One region of the Lentzea sp. NPDC092896 genome, then DNA from elsewhere that is predicted to be linked to it. Evidence: riboswitches for the same ligand, from Rfam matches in the RefSeq annotation. Region 1 holds a riboswitch; the other holds the start of a gene.

Region 1 (7,020 bases):
GACGTGGAACTCGTCGGTCGGGCCGGCCATCGGGGTCATCTCCTCATCCGGGCAAACAAAAAGACCCCCCGCGGGATGCGAGAGGTCTGCGCGTCGGGTGCCAGGGGCGGCAACTACCCGACGCGCTCGTCAATAATGATGGCGACGTACTGAACCATGTCGGCGATGCTGCCACAGCTCAGCGCGGCGTACCAAGCGACGGGAGGAAATCTCCCACTATCTGGTCACGGGTTCACGCCTTCGCAACGGCACCCACGCGGTGCCACCCGGAGCCCGCCGACGCAAGGCAACCACCCGCACGGAACGCGACCAACCCCGCTGGAACCCGGCAACCGCCCGCAACCCGACCCGCACCGACGTCACCCCTGGGCCAGGAACTTCGCGAACGCCTCGATCGAAGCCGCGTTCCGAGGCGACTCCACCAACGCCGCATACGGCAACGAGAAGAACCTCTTCCCCTTGACCGCAGGCGAGTTGGCCAGCGGAGCGAAGCCCTCCAGGAACGCCTGCTTCTGCTCCGGAGTGTTCGCCTCCCCGTCCGCGTAGTCCACGATCAACACCACATCGGGGTTCCGCTGCACCACGGTCTCCCAGTTGACCGTCGTCCAGCTGTCGTTCAAATCCCCGAAGATGTTGTCCCCACCCGCCTTCGAGATCACGTCCTGAGGCGCGGCGTTCTTCCCGGACGTGAACGGCTGGTCCTGCCCGCTGTCGTACAGGAACACCTTCGGCCGAGGCTTCCCCTCCATCAACTTCCCGGCACGGGCGATCTGCTCCTGATACCCCTTCACGAGCTCCTCAGCCTTGGCCTCGACCCGGAAGATCTTCCCGAGGTTGCGCAGGTCCGTGTACAGCGCGTCCAACGCGGGCATGATGCCGCGCTGCTTGCCCACCCCGTTCCGACAGGCCTCAGTCAGCTGGTAGGTCCCGATCCCCAACGCCTTCAACGCGTCCGGCGTGAACCCGGTGCTCTCGCTGAACCCGTAGTTCCAGCCGGCGAAGACCAGATCGGCGTTCGCGCCCTGCACGACCTCCTTGGAGACCTTGTCGGACAGATGCTTCACGCTCCCGAAGTCGGCCTTCCACGGCGAGGTGCGCACGTCGACGGAGTCCACGCCGCTGATGACGTAACCCGCCATCCGGTCCTTGAGTCCCAGCGCGAACATCAACTCGGTGATCCCGGTGTCGTTGGTGACCACTTTGGACGGAATCTTGTCGAACGTGACCTGCTGACCACAGTTCGTGACCGTCACGGGGTCGGACGCGGAGGTGTCCTGGGCGACCGTGGCGCCGCAGCCGGAGACCAACAGCACAGCGGCAAGGACAACGGTTCTCAAGGGGTGACCTCCTGATCGAACAGGAGCTGGGGAACTCCCGTGGTCGGATGCCGCACGACGTGCGCGGTGACGTGGAAAACCTTGGCGATCAGTTCAGGCACGAGAACCTCCGCCGGTGTGCCGGACGCGACGATCCGTCCTTCGTCCAACACGTACAGCCGGTCGCAGAAGGAAGCAGCGAGGTTCAGGTCGTGCAGAACCGTCAGCACCGTGATCCCCAGCCCACGCGTGAGCTGGAGAACATCGAGCTGATGGCGAATGTCGAGATGGTTCGTGGGCTCGTCCAGCACGAGCACCCGCGGCTCCTGGGCGATCGCGCGGGCGATGAGCACGCGCTGTCGCTCACCACCGGACAAACTGAGGAAGCTGCGCGAAGCGAGATGTGAAACGTCCACCGTGGACAGTGCCTCGGCCACCACCCGAGAGTCGCGGACCGGATCACGGTCGTGCGGCAGCCGGCCCATCTCCACGACCTCGGTGACCGTGAAGTCGAACTCGACCTGCGACTCCTGGGTCAACGCCGCGAGGTGGCGGGCGACATCATGTCGCTTGTGGACGTTCGAGCCGTCGAGCAGCACAGTGCCGGCGTCGGGCTTCAACGCCCGGTACACGCAGCGCAGCGTCGTGGACTTGCCGCTGCCGTTCGGGCCCACGATGCCGACAACCTCGCCAGAGGCGTGCAAAGAAACGTCGGAGATGATGTTCCGGACGGCGACGTCGTTCAGCTCGACGCGCATCAGCGGCCTCCGAAGACGTAGGACTTGCGACGCATCAGGAAGATGAAGCAAGGCACGCCGAGCGCGGCCGTGATGACGCCGAGCGGGAGTTCCTCCGGTGCCGCGAGCATGCGCGCGGCCACGTCCACCCAGACCAGGAACGACGCTCCGGCCAGCGGTGCGAGCGCCAGGACCTTGCGGTGGTCGGCGCCCACTACCATGCGCGTCAGGTGCGGCAGCATCAGTCCGACGAACCCGACGGCACCGCTGACCGCCACCAGCACACCGGTCATGGCCGCGGTGACGATGAACAGGTGCGTGCGGAACCGGTTGACCGCCACGCCGAGCGTGGTCGCGGTCTCGTCGCCCATCGCCAGCGCGTTGAGCTGCCGCGCCTTGGTCGCCAGGTAGACGATGCCGGCCGCGGTCACCACGGCGGCGACCGGCAGCGACTGCCAGTTCGCCCCGCCGAGGCTGCCGAGCAACCAGAACATCGCGGCCCGCGCCGCCTCACCGCGCGGTGCCTGGAACACCAGCAGCATCGCCACGGCGGAGAACCCGTACGCCAGCGCCGTCCCGGTCAACACGAGCCGCAACGGTGTGAGCCCTCGGCTCGTGCGTGCGGTGATGTAGACCAGGGCGGTAGCGCCGAGACCGGTCAGGAACGCTCCCACCGACAACGCGTAGACGCCGAGGCCGGACAGGATGCCGAGCGTCGCCACCGCCGTCGCGCCCACGCTCGCGCCCGACGAGATGCCGAGCACGTACGGGTCTGCCAACGCGTTGCGGACCATCGCCTGGATGGCGACGCCGACCGTGCTCAGGCCGGCGCCGACGACGGCCGCGAGCAGAACTCGGGGAAGCCGGATGTCCCAGACGATGTGGTACTGCCCGGCGAGGTCGGCGGGGATCGTGCCGCCGGTCAGCGCCGCCCACAGCAGTTCGAGCGTGAGGTCGAACGGAACGGAGACGGGGCCGAGCGCGACGCCCGCGACGAGACTGACGGCGAGCACGCCGACGAGCACGCTGATCTTGGAGAGCACTGGGTCCTTCCCGCAGTCCACGGCGGAGTCGGAACTTCTCGGTCACCGTGAGCGGGTGTTCGGGCTCGTCTCCTGATCAGGAGACCTACCGTTGCGGGTCAGCGCCGGACTTCGACCGGTCTTCCCCCACGCACGACTGAGGCGACCCTACCTGCGGAAACAGAAAGTTCGAGAATTTTCGGGTGTGATGTCGATCCGGCCCGCGGTCCGTTCGACCTGTGGACGTCACCGAGGAAGACACCGAGCGAGGAGATCCACCGTGAAGTACATCCTGATCATGCGCGCCACCGACGAGGGCTTCGCGAACATGGGCGAGGTCGACTTCGACAAGATGCTGGAGACGGTCGGCGCGTTCAACGAGGAGCTGATCCGCGCCGGTGTGCTGCTGGCCGCCGAGGGTCTGTCCGAGCCGTCCGAGGGCGTCGTCGTGGACTACTCCGCCGAGCCGCCGGTCGTCACGGACGGCCCGTACGGCGAGACCAAGGAGCTGTTCAACGGCTTCTACCTGCTCAACGTCTCGTCGAAGGAAGAAGCGATCGAGTGGGCCAAGCGCATGCCGCTGACCGGCCCGGGGTTCAAGACCGAGATCCGGCGCGTGCCGACGATCGACGAGTTCCCGCAGGACAACGAGTGGATCAAGAAGGAGCGCGCGTGGCGTGAGGCCAACGGCCAGCTCTGACGCGGAGAACGCCGAAGCCCCGGCCGGAAAGTCCGGCCGGGGCTTCAAAACGTCGAGCGGATGAACCTCAGCCAGTGCGGACGTTCGACGACACGAGTGCCGCGAGACGATCGCCGATGGCGTAGGTGGCCCCAGGCGACTGGTGGTCCCTGGTAGCGAGATCAAAGGCCACGGAGGCCTCGATCCGGCGGGCCGACTCGTGCTCGCCGAGGTGGTCGAGCAGCAGCGCGACCGACAGCACGGCGGCCGTCGGGTCCGCGATGCCCTGGCCCGCGATGTCCGGCGCCGAACCGTGCACCGGCTCGAACATCGACGGGTTGCGACGGGTCACGTCCATGTTTCCCGACGCGGCCAGGCCGATGCCACCCGTGACGGCGGCGGCGAGGTCGGTCAGGATGTCGCCGAACAGGTTGTCGGTGACGATCACGTCGTAACGGCCCGGGTCGGTGACCATGTGAATGGTCGCCGCGTCCACGTGCTGGTAGGCCACGGTGACGTCCGGGTGCTGCAGCGAGACCTCCTCCACGACGCGCGACCACAACGAGCCGGCGTGCGTGAGGACGTTCGTCTTGTGCACCAAGGTCAGGTGCCGGCGCTGACGGTTCGACGCACGCGCGAAGGCGTCCCGGACCACGCGCTCGACGCCGAACGAGGTGTTCAGCGAGACCTCGGTGGCGATCTCGTGCGGCGTGTCCTTGCGGAGCAGGCCGCCGTTGCCCGCGTACGGGCCTTCCGTGCCCTCGCGGACCACCACCATGTCGATCTCCGGCGGGTCCGCGAGCGGGCTGCGGACACCGGGGTAGAGACGAGCCGGGCGGAGGTTCACGTGGTGGTCGAGTTCGAAGCGCAGCCTCAGAAGCAGGCCCCGCTCCAGAATTCCGCTCGGCACCGACGGGTCGCCCACCGCGCCGAGCAGGATCGCGTCGTGCTGGCGAAGCTCTCCCAGCACCGACTCGGGCAACAACTCTCCCGTGGCGTGCCAGCGCGCCGCGCCGAGGTCGTAGCGAGTGATCTCGGCCGCCGGAACGACCTCTCCGAGGACCTTCAGGGCCTCAGCGATGACCTCGGGCCCGATCCCGTCTCCTGGGATCACTGCGAGCCGCATCCACACACCTCCCAGGTGTCAGTCCCCAATTGGTGGGACTACTTTCCTTCGCGAAAGGCTACCGGCATCCAGGCCGCCCGCCGCATGCCGGACACCCCATCGGGGTGTTATCTCCCGTACTGCGGGACACCCACACGGCCCATATCCCACTTTCGAGTGTCACTCGACCGCAGGAACGGGGTCGCGTCAAGGGGTGACGGGAGGCAGTTCCGGGCCGTGACACGCCGAGAGGCCCGGTTCCAAACGAAGAACCGGGCCTCTCGTGAAACATCCGATCTAGTAGGCGCTGCCCCGGCCACTCGACTTCACCAGGACGACCGACGCGCGGTCACCGTTGGCGTTGTGGTGGTTCAGGACCAGCAGGCCCTCGGACTTGTCGGCCTTCAGCGAGGCCTCGTTCTTGTTCACCACGAGCGCGGTACCCGGCTTCGCGAGGTACGAGAGCGCCGCGTCGCCGCCGCCCTGCGCCCACAGACCCGGCTTGAGCGGGTCGTAGGACAGGTTGCGGTCGATGACGTCGACGAGCTTGTTCGCGTTGCCCGGCGCGGCGTAGTAGCCGCCGACGCCCACGACGTACGAGAGGCGCGCCGTGTCCTTCGTCGCGTCGATGCCCAGTGCGCTGAGCAGCACCGGCAGGACGACGACGTTGGTGTCCTGGACGTTCGCGTCGACGTCGCCGAACAGGCCGTTGACGCCCTGGATGTCGACGGTCTCGCCCGTCTTCAGGTCCACCGTGGACGCGACCAGCAGGTCGGTGTCGGTCAGGCGGGTCGCGAACACCTCGAAGTCCGCCGTGCCGTCACCGTTGGTGTCGATGTCGACGAACGGGATGGTGTTCTTGCCCAGGTTGTACCAGTTGCCCCAGGTCGCGACACCGAACGCGAGCAGCGCCTCCTCGGGCTTGCCCTGCGCCTTGGCCAGCGGGGCCGTGGAGGCCGCGCCGACGTAGCGGAGGTCGCCGCCCTTGGCGGTCTCGTTGAGCGCGCAGTTCTCGGTGACGTTGCGCTTGCAGTCGCGCAGCTTCGGCGACTGGGCCTGCAGCTCGAGAACGCTGATCAGCGAGCGGTAGGCCTGCGAGCCCGTGCCCTGGTCGATGCCCTTGCCGGTCACGTTCAGCACGGCCTGCTTGCTGTTGCCGGAGAACTTGAGGCTGGACGCGGTCTTGATGTCCGCGACCGGCTTCGGCGCCGAGTAGACCGACAGGCGCAGCGGCACCGTGGCACCCGCGGTCGGCGTGAAGGTCACGCGACCGGAGGCGTCCGCGAGGAACTGGCGCGGCACGTCGAGCTGGTTCGGCTCGACCGTCGAGTCGACCGTCTTGCGCAGCGCCTTCGGGTCGGTGATCTTCAGGGTCACCTTGACGCGCGCGACACCGCGCGGGCTCAGCTTCACCTTGTCCTGCGAGAGCACGTAGCTCACGCCGGGGATCGTCGTGGCCGCGGTGTAGCCGACCTTGTACTCCACGGACTTCGTGGACTTGTTGACCAGCTTGATGGTCTTGGACTTCTCGACCGGCTTCGAGACCTCGACGACGCCGAAGTTCGCGCTGACGTAGCCGTTGTCCTCCTCGACGTACGCGAGGACCTGGTTGTCGATCGCGGACTTGCCGTCCACGCGGCCGGTGCCGACCCGGTTGGGGGCGAAGGTCTTGCCGTCTTCCTTCACGTCCGCACCGGCGGTGTTCATGATCGAGGCCTTGACCTCTTCCAGCGTCCAGTCCGGGTGCGCCTGGCGGACCAGGGCGGCGATGCCGGCGACGTGCGGGGACGCCATCGACGTACCCGAGATCACCAGGCGGTCGTTGCCGGAACCGACGGCGGTCGACGAGATCGTGTCACCGGGGGCCGCGACGTCCGGCTTGATGGACTGGCCGCGGGTGCCGCGGCTGGTGAACGCGCTCGGGGTGTCCGAAATGGACTGGTCGTACGTCGGCGTCGAGGTGCGCAGGTCACCCGCGAGGCGGACGACCAGCGTGCCCGCGTTCAGCGCCGGGCGGATCGCCGCGGTGGCGGAGCCGGTGAACTGGAACATCGGGATGCCCGCGTTGCCGGCGATGCCCGCCGCGAAGTTCTCCAAAGTGGACGAAAGGAGCACGCCCTGGCCACCGGCGGCCTGCACGTTGTTCGCGCGGACGGCCGAA
Region 2 (7,020 bases), on a different contig from region 1:
CGCGGCTGCACCTCCCGCGTCCCTCGCCGGCACGTGGTCGCAGCACGCCGGAAGCCTCACCATCGCCCCGGACGGCCTGGTGACGATGAGCTACCAGTCCACCGTGACCGTGATGCCGACCTTCCCGGAACTCACGATGCGGATCACCGAGGTGACCGGTGACCGTGCCACCGCAACGGTGCTCACGAGCAACGACACCGCGATGCCCAACGGCGCGAGCGTGGTGTTCGAGCGGAAGTTCCCCGGACTGATGATGAGCGGCCCGTCTGGACTGACGTTGCGATGGTGTGACGCCACGAACCGAGCCAAGGGCGAGTGCGGGGCCTGACCGAACCACTAGCTCCAGCAGTCGTGCGGCACGAGGGTGGGCGAGACTGGTGCCCACTCAGGAACAGCGGGCAGAGCGCGTCCCGCAGCCGTGTCCACCGGCCGCGTCGTCGGCAGGTCCAGCCACGTCTTCCGCTCCGCCCCGAGCCCACTGGACAGCGGGAACCTCATCCCCACGGCCTGCCGCAGCCGGATCTCGTCGGCCAGCTCGGCGGCGCGCGGCGTGGCGACGAGCCACTCGCGCAACGGCCCCCACAACCACAGCGCGGGCCCGTCCGGCAGGTCGATCCCGATCTCGGTCCCATCGGCGGCGCACCGGCGGATCGGGGCGAGCCCACCGCGCACCGAACCCGCCTGGACCACGTGCCACGCGGCCAGCGGCACGTGCAGCGAGGACGGCGGCACCGTCTCGGTCACCAACTCGGGAGCCGCCGTGCCGAACCCCAGCACCGTCCTGCGCACCGACACCGACAGCCGGACCCCGTTGCCCAGCGGCTCGGTGATCACCGGCAGCGACTCCGGGTACGGCACCGAGGACGGCACCACCGGCGCGGACGGCGGTCTGCCCGGGGACGGTTCCCCGGCCTGGGCGGGGGCTACGGGCTCCCAGTTCGCGTTCAGCGGGCGCGGCGGAGCGAACTCCGCGCCGCCGGGCTCGAATCCGTTGCGCAGCTTCGGGTTGACCTTCCACACCTCGGCCGCCGCGAGGCCGCCGTACCGTGCGACCCGGCGGCGGCGTCGTTCGATCTCGGCCGCCAGCCCGCGTGGGTCTGCACAAGGCACGATGATGTCGTCGGCGTACCGGATCCAGACCGCGGGGCCGCGGGAGAGCACGATCTGCTCGGTGATGCCGTCGCTCTGGTCGATGCGGTGCGTGAGTTCGTCGCGGAGTTCTCCCGGCTGCACGAGCACGACCGCCGCGAGTGGCACGCCGAACACCGGGGAGTCGACCAAAGCGTCGTTCGCCAGGCGGCTGTAGTAGACGCGGTCCTGTTCGATCACCACGGCCAGTCCGGCGGACAGCGGCACGATGATCGGCGCGTCGTTCATCGGCGCAACTCCGGCGGTAGCAAGGGAATCAGGGCGTTGAGGTAGTTCGCGGCCGTTGTGTTGTGCCGGGTGCCCTTGCGGTGCACGGTGATCCTGCCGCCGCCGAGTGACAGTCCTGCCGTCGACTCGGTGGGCGCGGCGGTCAGTGCCGGGGTCAGGCGCCGCACGAACGCGAAGTCGTCGCAGAACACCAGGAAGCGGTCGTCGAACGCGGGCACGCCCAGGGCCACCGCGCCCGCGTTCTCGTCGCGTGGGTCTGGCAGCAGGCGTTCCACCACGCGCAACGGCGGGCACGGGCCGAGGTCCGTGCTCACCGACACGATGGTCTCCGTGCGGGCGCTCACGTCGTCGCCTGGGGCGGACGCGAGGCCAACGATCCTCGTCTCCGAGTGGACCGCGAACGTGCGGCCGCCCGCGGAGAGCGTGGACGCCGCCGACTCCTCCGGCCAGAGCCACTTCCGCCACCAGCGCATCAGATGTCGAGCTCCTGGTCCGTCTTCGACGACTCGTCGCCCTTGGAGCCGTACGTCACGGTCTTGTAGATGCCGTCGGCGTACCCGGCGACCTTGTTCGCGATCTTGACCGGGTCCGTGTACTTCGCGCCGTCGGGGCCGCTCTTGTCCAGCCCGGCCGCCTTCTTCAGCTGGTCCTTCGCGGCCTTGCCCAGCGCCTCGCCGAACGAGCCCGGCTTGTCGGCCACGCCCTCGCGGAAGGCGTTGCCGACCTTCGAGTTCCTGAGCACCTCGCGGATCCGCCGCAGCACGTCCATGATCTTCTGGATCACCGAACGGACCTTGCCGACCTCCTTGCCGGCCTTGGCGGTCGAGATCCCCGCCTCGACCGGGGTGGCGGCGGCCGCGGCGGCCTCGGAGGCCCCGCACGTCGGGACGGCCGCGATCTGCGCGGCGACCCACGTGACGACCAGCCACTCGATCAGGTCGCTCAGGATCCCCTTGATGACGTCCTCGGCCACCTGCATGAACATCGAACTGCCCTGCAGCAGCGACGCGATGTGGCCCGCGGTGCCCGCCGTGCCCTCGATGCCGTGGTGGAACCCGCCGAGCTTCGCCGCGGCCTTGTCGCCCGCCTCGGACTTCCAGCTCCGCAGGCCCTGACGCAGGTGCTCGTCGAACGTGCGCGCCAGGTCCTCGGTCCGCGTCGCGATGTCGTTGAACGCGCCCGCGGCCTTGCTCGTGGCCGCCGGGTCGCCGGTGACCAGGTCCACGGCCTGCTTCAACGGCGCCACGACGTCGAGCAGCCAGCCGAGTCCTTTGCTGATCAGGAAGTTCAGCGGGTCGGAGATCGCGCCGGCGAGCTTCATGCCGTCCTGCATGAAGTTGTTCATGTCGGAGATGACGCTGACGACGTCCTTCGCGATCGCGGCGCCGTCGCCCTTCTGGAGGTCGTCCCCGAGCTTCGCGCTGTCCTTCATGAGCGAGTAACTGCTGCCACCGAACGGGATCAGCTTCGCGGACGCCTTGCCGACGTTGTCGCCGGAGTACTGGTCGCCGTAGCTCTTGCCGAGTGCGCCGAGGTTCGAGGTGCCCTTGCCGCCGGAGACCATCGGCGGCGCGGTGGCGCTGTCGAGTCCACTTTGGAGCGTCTTGCCGAACGCGTCCGTCGTCGTTTGCTCGTGGCCCGCGTAGGTCTGCGCGGTGGCGGTGAGGGCGGAATCGATCTTGCCGAAGCCCTCGGTCATCTTGCCGAAGTGGCCGTGCAGATCGCCCAGCAACTCGTCGTACTGCTGGTAGAGGCCGAGCAGGTGCCCGAGCGCGCCCCAGCTGACCGCGGGCACCGACGCGGTCGTGACGGCGTCGTTGAGCTTCGTGGAGGTGCCGGAGAGCGTGCCGATGGTCTTCGCGCACCGGGCGATCTCGTCCGCGTGCACCACGATCCCGGTCACCAGCGGTCGTCCTTGCGGAAGATGCTGCCGGTGTCGCCGTCGTCGTCCGCCGGGGAACGGGCCGGTGGGGCGGCGGGCCGGCCGAAGATCTCCTGCTGCGTCGCCAGCACGCGCTCGGCGATCGGGAGGTCGGTGTGGCCCTGCACGATCTCCGCCTGCTGACGCGCGGCCGCGGCGACGGCCAGGTGCAGCGTCGACATCACGGCCTGGGAGAGCTGCGTGGTGCTCAGCCGCTTCGCGTCCTCGGTGAACCGGATCTCCTTGATGGAACCGGACAAACCCGCGACGACCGTGACGGAACGGTCGGGGGACTGGACGCTGGCTTCCACTGTTCTGAGCTCGTTGCCCATCGCGTCGTACTCGGCGGCACGGGCGTCGGCGGCGCGGTTCGCCTGCTCGAAGAACTCGAGCTTCTGACGCATCTGTTCCAGCAACTCAGCGCTGTCAGGCATGCGCCGAACGTACCAATCGCGGCTGGGCGGGGTGGCCGCACCCACGGCCACCCCACACCATCAGGCGACAGCGGCCTTCTCAGGGGCCTTGGCCTTGCGCGACGCCGGGTCGATCAGCAGGCCGAACACCACGCCGATGCCGACGTAGAGCGTGGCGAGCTGGGCGAGCGAACTGAGGCGGAACTGCCACAGCACGTTCACCGGCATGTCCGCGGGGATCGTGTCCGGCGGCGCGGGGAACGCCAGCAGCACCACCGCGACGGCCGCGGCCACCGCGAGCAGCACAGCGGTCGTCCGCACCGGCTGCGACTGGGCGCGCAGCTGTTCGGCGAGCCAGCTCGCGGCCCACACGATCACCAGTCCGGCCACCACGACACCGAGGTAGAGCGCGGTCCGGTAGTTCACCGTCTCCGGGTCACCCACGGCCGGCGGGTTGGCCGGGTACTTGAGCCACGGCAGCAGCGCCACGGCACCGAACACCGCGGCCCCGAACGCGAAGCTGCGGCTGAACGGCGTGCGGTCGGCGAACCAGCGCTTCGACAGCGCGTAGGCCGTGGCGAACACGAGGCCCACCGCGATGCCGACGATCACCACGCCGAGCATGCCGCCCACGACCTGGGCGCCACGGCTGACCAGCTCTTCCTCGCCGCCGTGCGTGTGGCCGGCCTCTTCGCCGGCGGGTGCCCGTGCCTCCTCGACCGCGAGCGCGGCGCGAATCGGGATCTCGGTCACCAGCAGCTGCACGAGCGCGGAGGCGACGCCAGCAATACCGCCGGCCGCGACTCCGCGCAGCGCAAGGGACTTGTACGTCGTCGTCATGTCTTCCCTGCCTGGGATCGGGGGATCAGTGGCAGGGGACGCCGAGCGCGTGGCGGCCGTCGTGGAAGAACTCGTGCAGCAACTCGGAACCCGCGCCGAGCGCGAGACCGTTCTCCTGCAGGACGAGGTACGTGACGATCAGGCCGAGAAGTGCGGCGGCGAACGCCCACTTGGGCACCTGGACGGCGGACAGATTTGCTGCGGGGCTCGTCATGACGGGCTCCTCCATACCTCGTGGAAGGTCAACTCTCCTTGCGGCGCCGCAGCCGGTCTCCTGACTCCCGGATCAACGCTGCCCCCGCGTCTTCCCAGCCCTCTCGCGAGGACCAGTGACGTGCTCGGCGGGGATCGCTTCCCGGTCACAGTGGCGAGGACCGCGCCGGATTTTCACCGGCTTCCCGTCACTGCGGCGCGTGCACCGTAAGTTGATCCATCGGTTAAGCACAACCGGCCATAAGAGTTGTTGCGTTCCTCACTTCACGAGTGGACAGTCACCACACTTCCCACCTGCGGCGACGCGGTAGTAGAGACAACACGACCGACGCCGGAACGTGACCTCGCCGGGAAAACTGAGGAATTCTCCCGCCTGTTCGAACGGCGGTGAGCTCATGAGCCGTTCGCCGCGTTCTTCCGCTTCCTCGGCGGTGAGCATGCGTGCGCGCACAACCATTTTGAGCGCGCCCGCGACGTTCGACATCGCGTTGCCCCACAACAATCCACGCGCCACCGGCGTGACGGCCTGGATCGCTTCCACCACCGGTTCGAGCGCCTCTGCGGCCTTCGGGCCCAGTCTCGGCTGGTCGATGCGGACGCTCAGGCCGTTCGCGGGGTGGTGCTGCCACCAGAGGTTCTCCGGGCGGACGTCGATCGGGATGCCCGCGGCCGTGAGCGGGCTGAGCAGCCGTGCCGTGTAGCTGAGGAAGAACAGGCTGGCCGCTACGCGTGGTTCCTCCGCTTTGTACCGGATCGCGATCGCGTCGATGGTGTTCTTGAGCGCCGGACCTTCCAACAACGCCGTTCCCGGCAGCCAGGACTCGTCCGGGCGGCCCACGTCGAGCGCGAAGAACGGGTTGATTCCGCGCACCCGGCGCAGTGCTTCGAGGACCTCGGCGAACTCAGACACAGAAGTTCACGCTACTGGGTGTCCATGCAGGACAGATCACGTCCACGGCCTGGGACAGATGTGACCGCGGTGTGGACGGGGGTCGCCGGGATGGGAGGATGTCATGCCGTGAAGACCTTCGATTCCCTGTTCGCTGAACTGACCGAACGAGCCGCCACCAAGCCGGAGGGTTCCGGCACCGTTGCTGCGCTCGAGGCCGGGGTCCATGCGCAGGGCAAGAAGGTCCTGGAGGAGGCGGGCGAGGTCTGGATCGCCGCCGAGTACGAGTCCGACGAGAAGCTCTCCGAAGAGATCTCGCAGCTGCTCTACCGCCTCCAGGTGCTCATGCTGGGCCGTGGGCTCACCCTCGAAGACGTCTACAAGTACCTCTGACGGAAAAGACTTTCACATGCTGCGCGTTGCAGTCCCGAACAAGGGCGCGCTCGCTGAACGCGCCTCCGCCATGCTCACCGAGGCCGGCTACCGGCAGAGGCACGAGCCGCGCGACCTGACCGTGCTCGACAACAACAACGACGTCGAGTTCTTCTTCCTGCGCCCCAAGGACATCGCGATCTACGTGGCGTCCGGCGACCTGGACCTCGGCATCACCGGCCGCGACCTGGCCGCCGACTCGGGCGCCGACGACAACGGCAACTCCGTCGAGGAGCTGCTGGCGCTGGGCTTCGGCTCGTCGACCTTCCGCTACGCGGGCCCTCGCGGCACCGACTGGAAGGTCTCCGACCTCGAGGGCAAGCGCCTCGCCACCGCGTACCCGAAGCTGGTGGGCCGCGACCTCAAGGCCCGTGGCATCACCGCGAAGGTGATCCGTCTCGACGGCGCCGTGGAGATCTCGATCCAGCTGGGCGTGGCCGACCTGATCGCCGACGTGGTGGGCTCCGGCCGCACCCTGCGCCAGCACGACCTGGTGCCGTTCGGCGAGCCGATCTGCCAGTCGGAGGCGGTGCTGATCCACCGCAACGGCTCGGAACTCACGGCCGCCAAGAAGCAACTGACGGCACGCCTGCAGGGCGTCGTGTTCGCGCAGCAGTACCTGATGCTCGACTACGACTGCCCGCGTTCGATCCTCGATGACGCGATCGCGCTGACTCCGGGCCTGGAGTCGCCGACCGTCGCGCCGCTGGCCAACCCGGACTGGGCGGCCGTGCGGGCGATGGTGTCGCGCAAGGAGGCGAACCAGGTGATGGACGAGCTGGCCGCGATCGGCGCCAAGGCCGTGCTGGCCTCGGACATCAGGTTCTGCCGGCTGTGATCACGGAGCACGCCCTGCTGGACGTGCTGCCAGGTTCCGCCGAGGAGTTCGAGTGGGCGTTCGGCGAGGCGCGGGAGCTGATCTCCGCCTCGCCGGG

The links. Region 1 has a riboswitch for cobalamin ahead of ACIQF0_RS20880 (FecCD family ABC transporter permease). Riboswitches for the same ligand answer to the same signal wherever they lie in the genome.
Region 2: linked by a shared signal. The riboswitch ahead of ACIQF0_RS05195 (CbtB-domain containing protein) and the one ahead of ACIQF0_RS20880 (FecCD family ABC transporter permease) in region 1 are both predicted to bind cobalamin.

Annotation. Positions count from the first base shown of each region.
Region 1 is NZ_JBIVPX010000004.1:3,802-10,821, reverse strand. Features, by position in the region: gene cimA (citramalate synthase) at 1-30, opposite strand, end outside; gene ACIQF0_RS20890 (ABC transporter substrate-binding protein) at 360-1,337, opposite strand; gene ACIQF0_RS20885 (ABC transporter ATP-binding protein) at 1,334-2,074, opposite strand; gene ACIQF0_RS20880 (FecCD family ABC transporter permease) at 2,074-3,096, opposite strand; cobalamin riboswitch at 3,129-3,261, opposite strand; gene ACIQF0_RS20875 (YciI family protein) at 3,356-3,775, shown strand; gene ACIQF0_RS20870 (3-isopropylmalate dehydrogenase) at 3,843-4,880, opposite strand; gene ACIQF0_RS20865 (S8 family serine peptidase) at 5,157-7,020, opposite strand, start outside.
Region 2 is NZ_JBIVPX010000001.1:1,171,149-1,178,168, forward strand. Features, by position in the region: gene ACIQF0_RS05165 (hypothetical protein) at 1-328, shown strand, start outside; gene ACIQF0_RS05170 (hypothetical protein) at 337-1,377, opposite strand; gene ACIQF0_RS05175 (hypothetical protein) at 1,374-1,850, opposite strand; gene ACIQF0_RS05180 (hypothetical protein) at 1,850-3,280, opposite strand; gene ACIQF0_RS05185 (YbaB/EbfC family nucleoid-associated protein) at 3,277-3,732, opposite strand; gene ACIQF0_RS05190 (CbtA family protein) at 3,793-4,551, opposite strand; gene ACIQF0_RS05195 (CbtB-domain containing protein) at 4,577-4,765, opposite strand; cobalamin riboswitch at 4,798-4,989, opposite strand; gene ACIQF0_RS05200 ((2Fe-2S)-binding protein) at 5,024-5,674, opposite strand; gene ACIQF0_RS05205 (phosphoribosyl-ATP diphosphatase) at 5,783-6,046, shown strand; gene hisG (ATP phosphoribosyltransferase) at 6,063-6,923, shown strand; gene ACIQF0_RS05215 (antibiotic biosynthesis monooxygenase family protein) at 6,920-7,020, shown strand, end outside.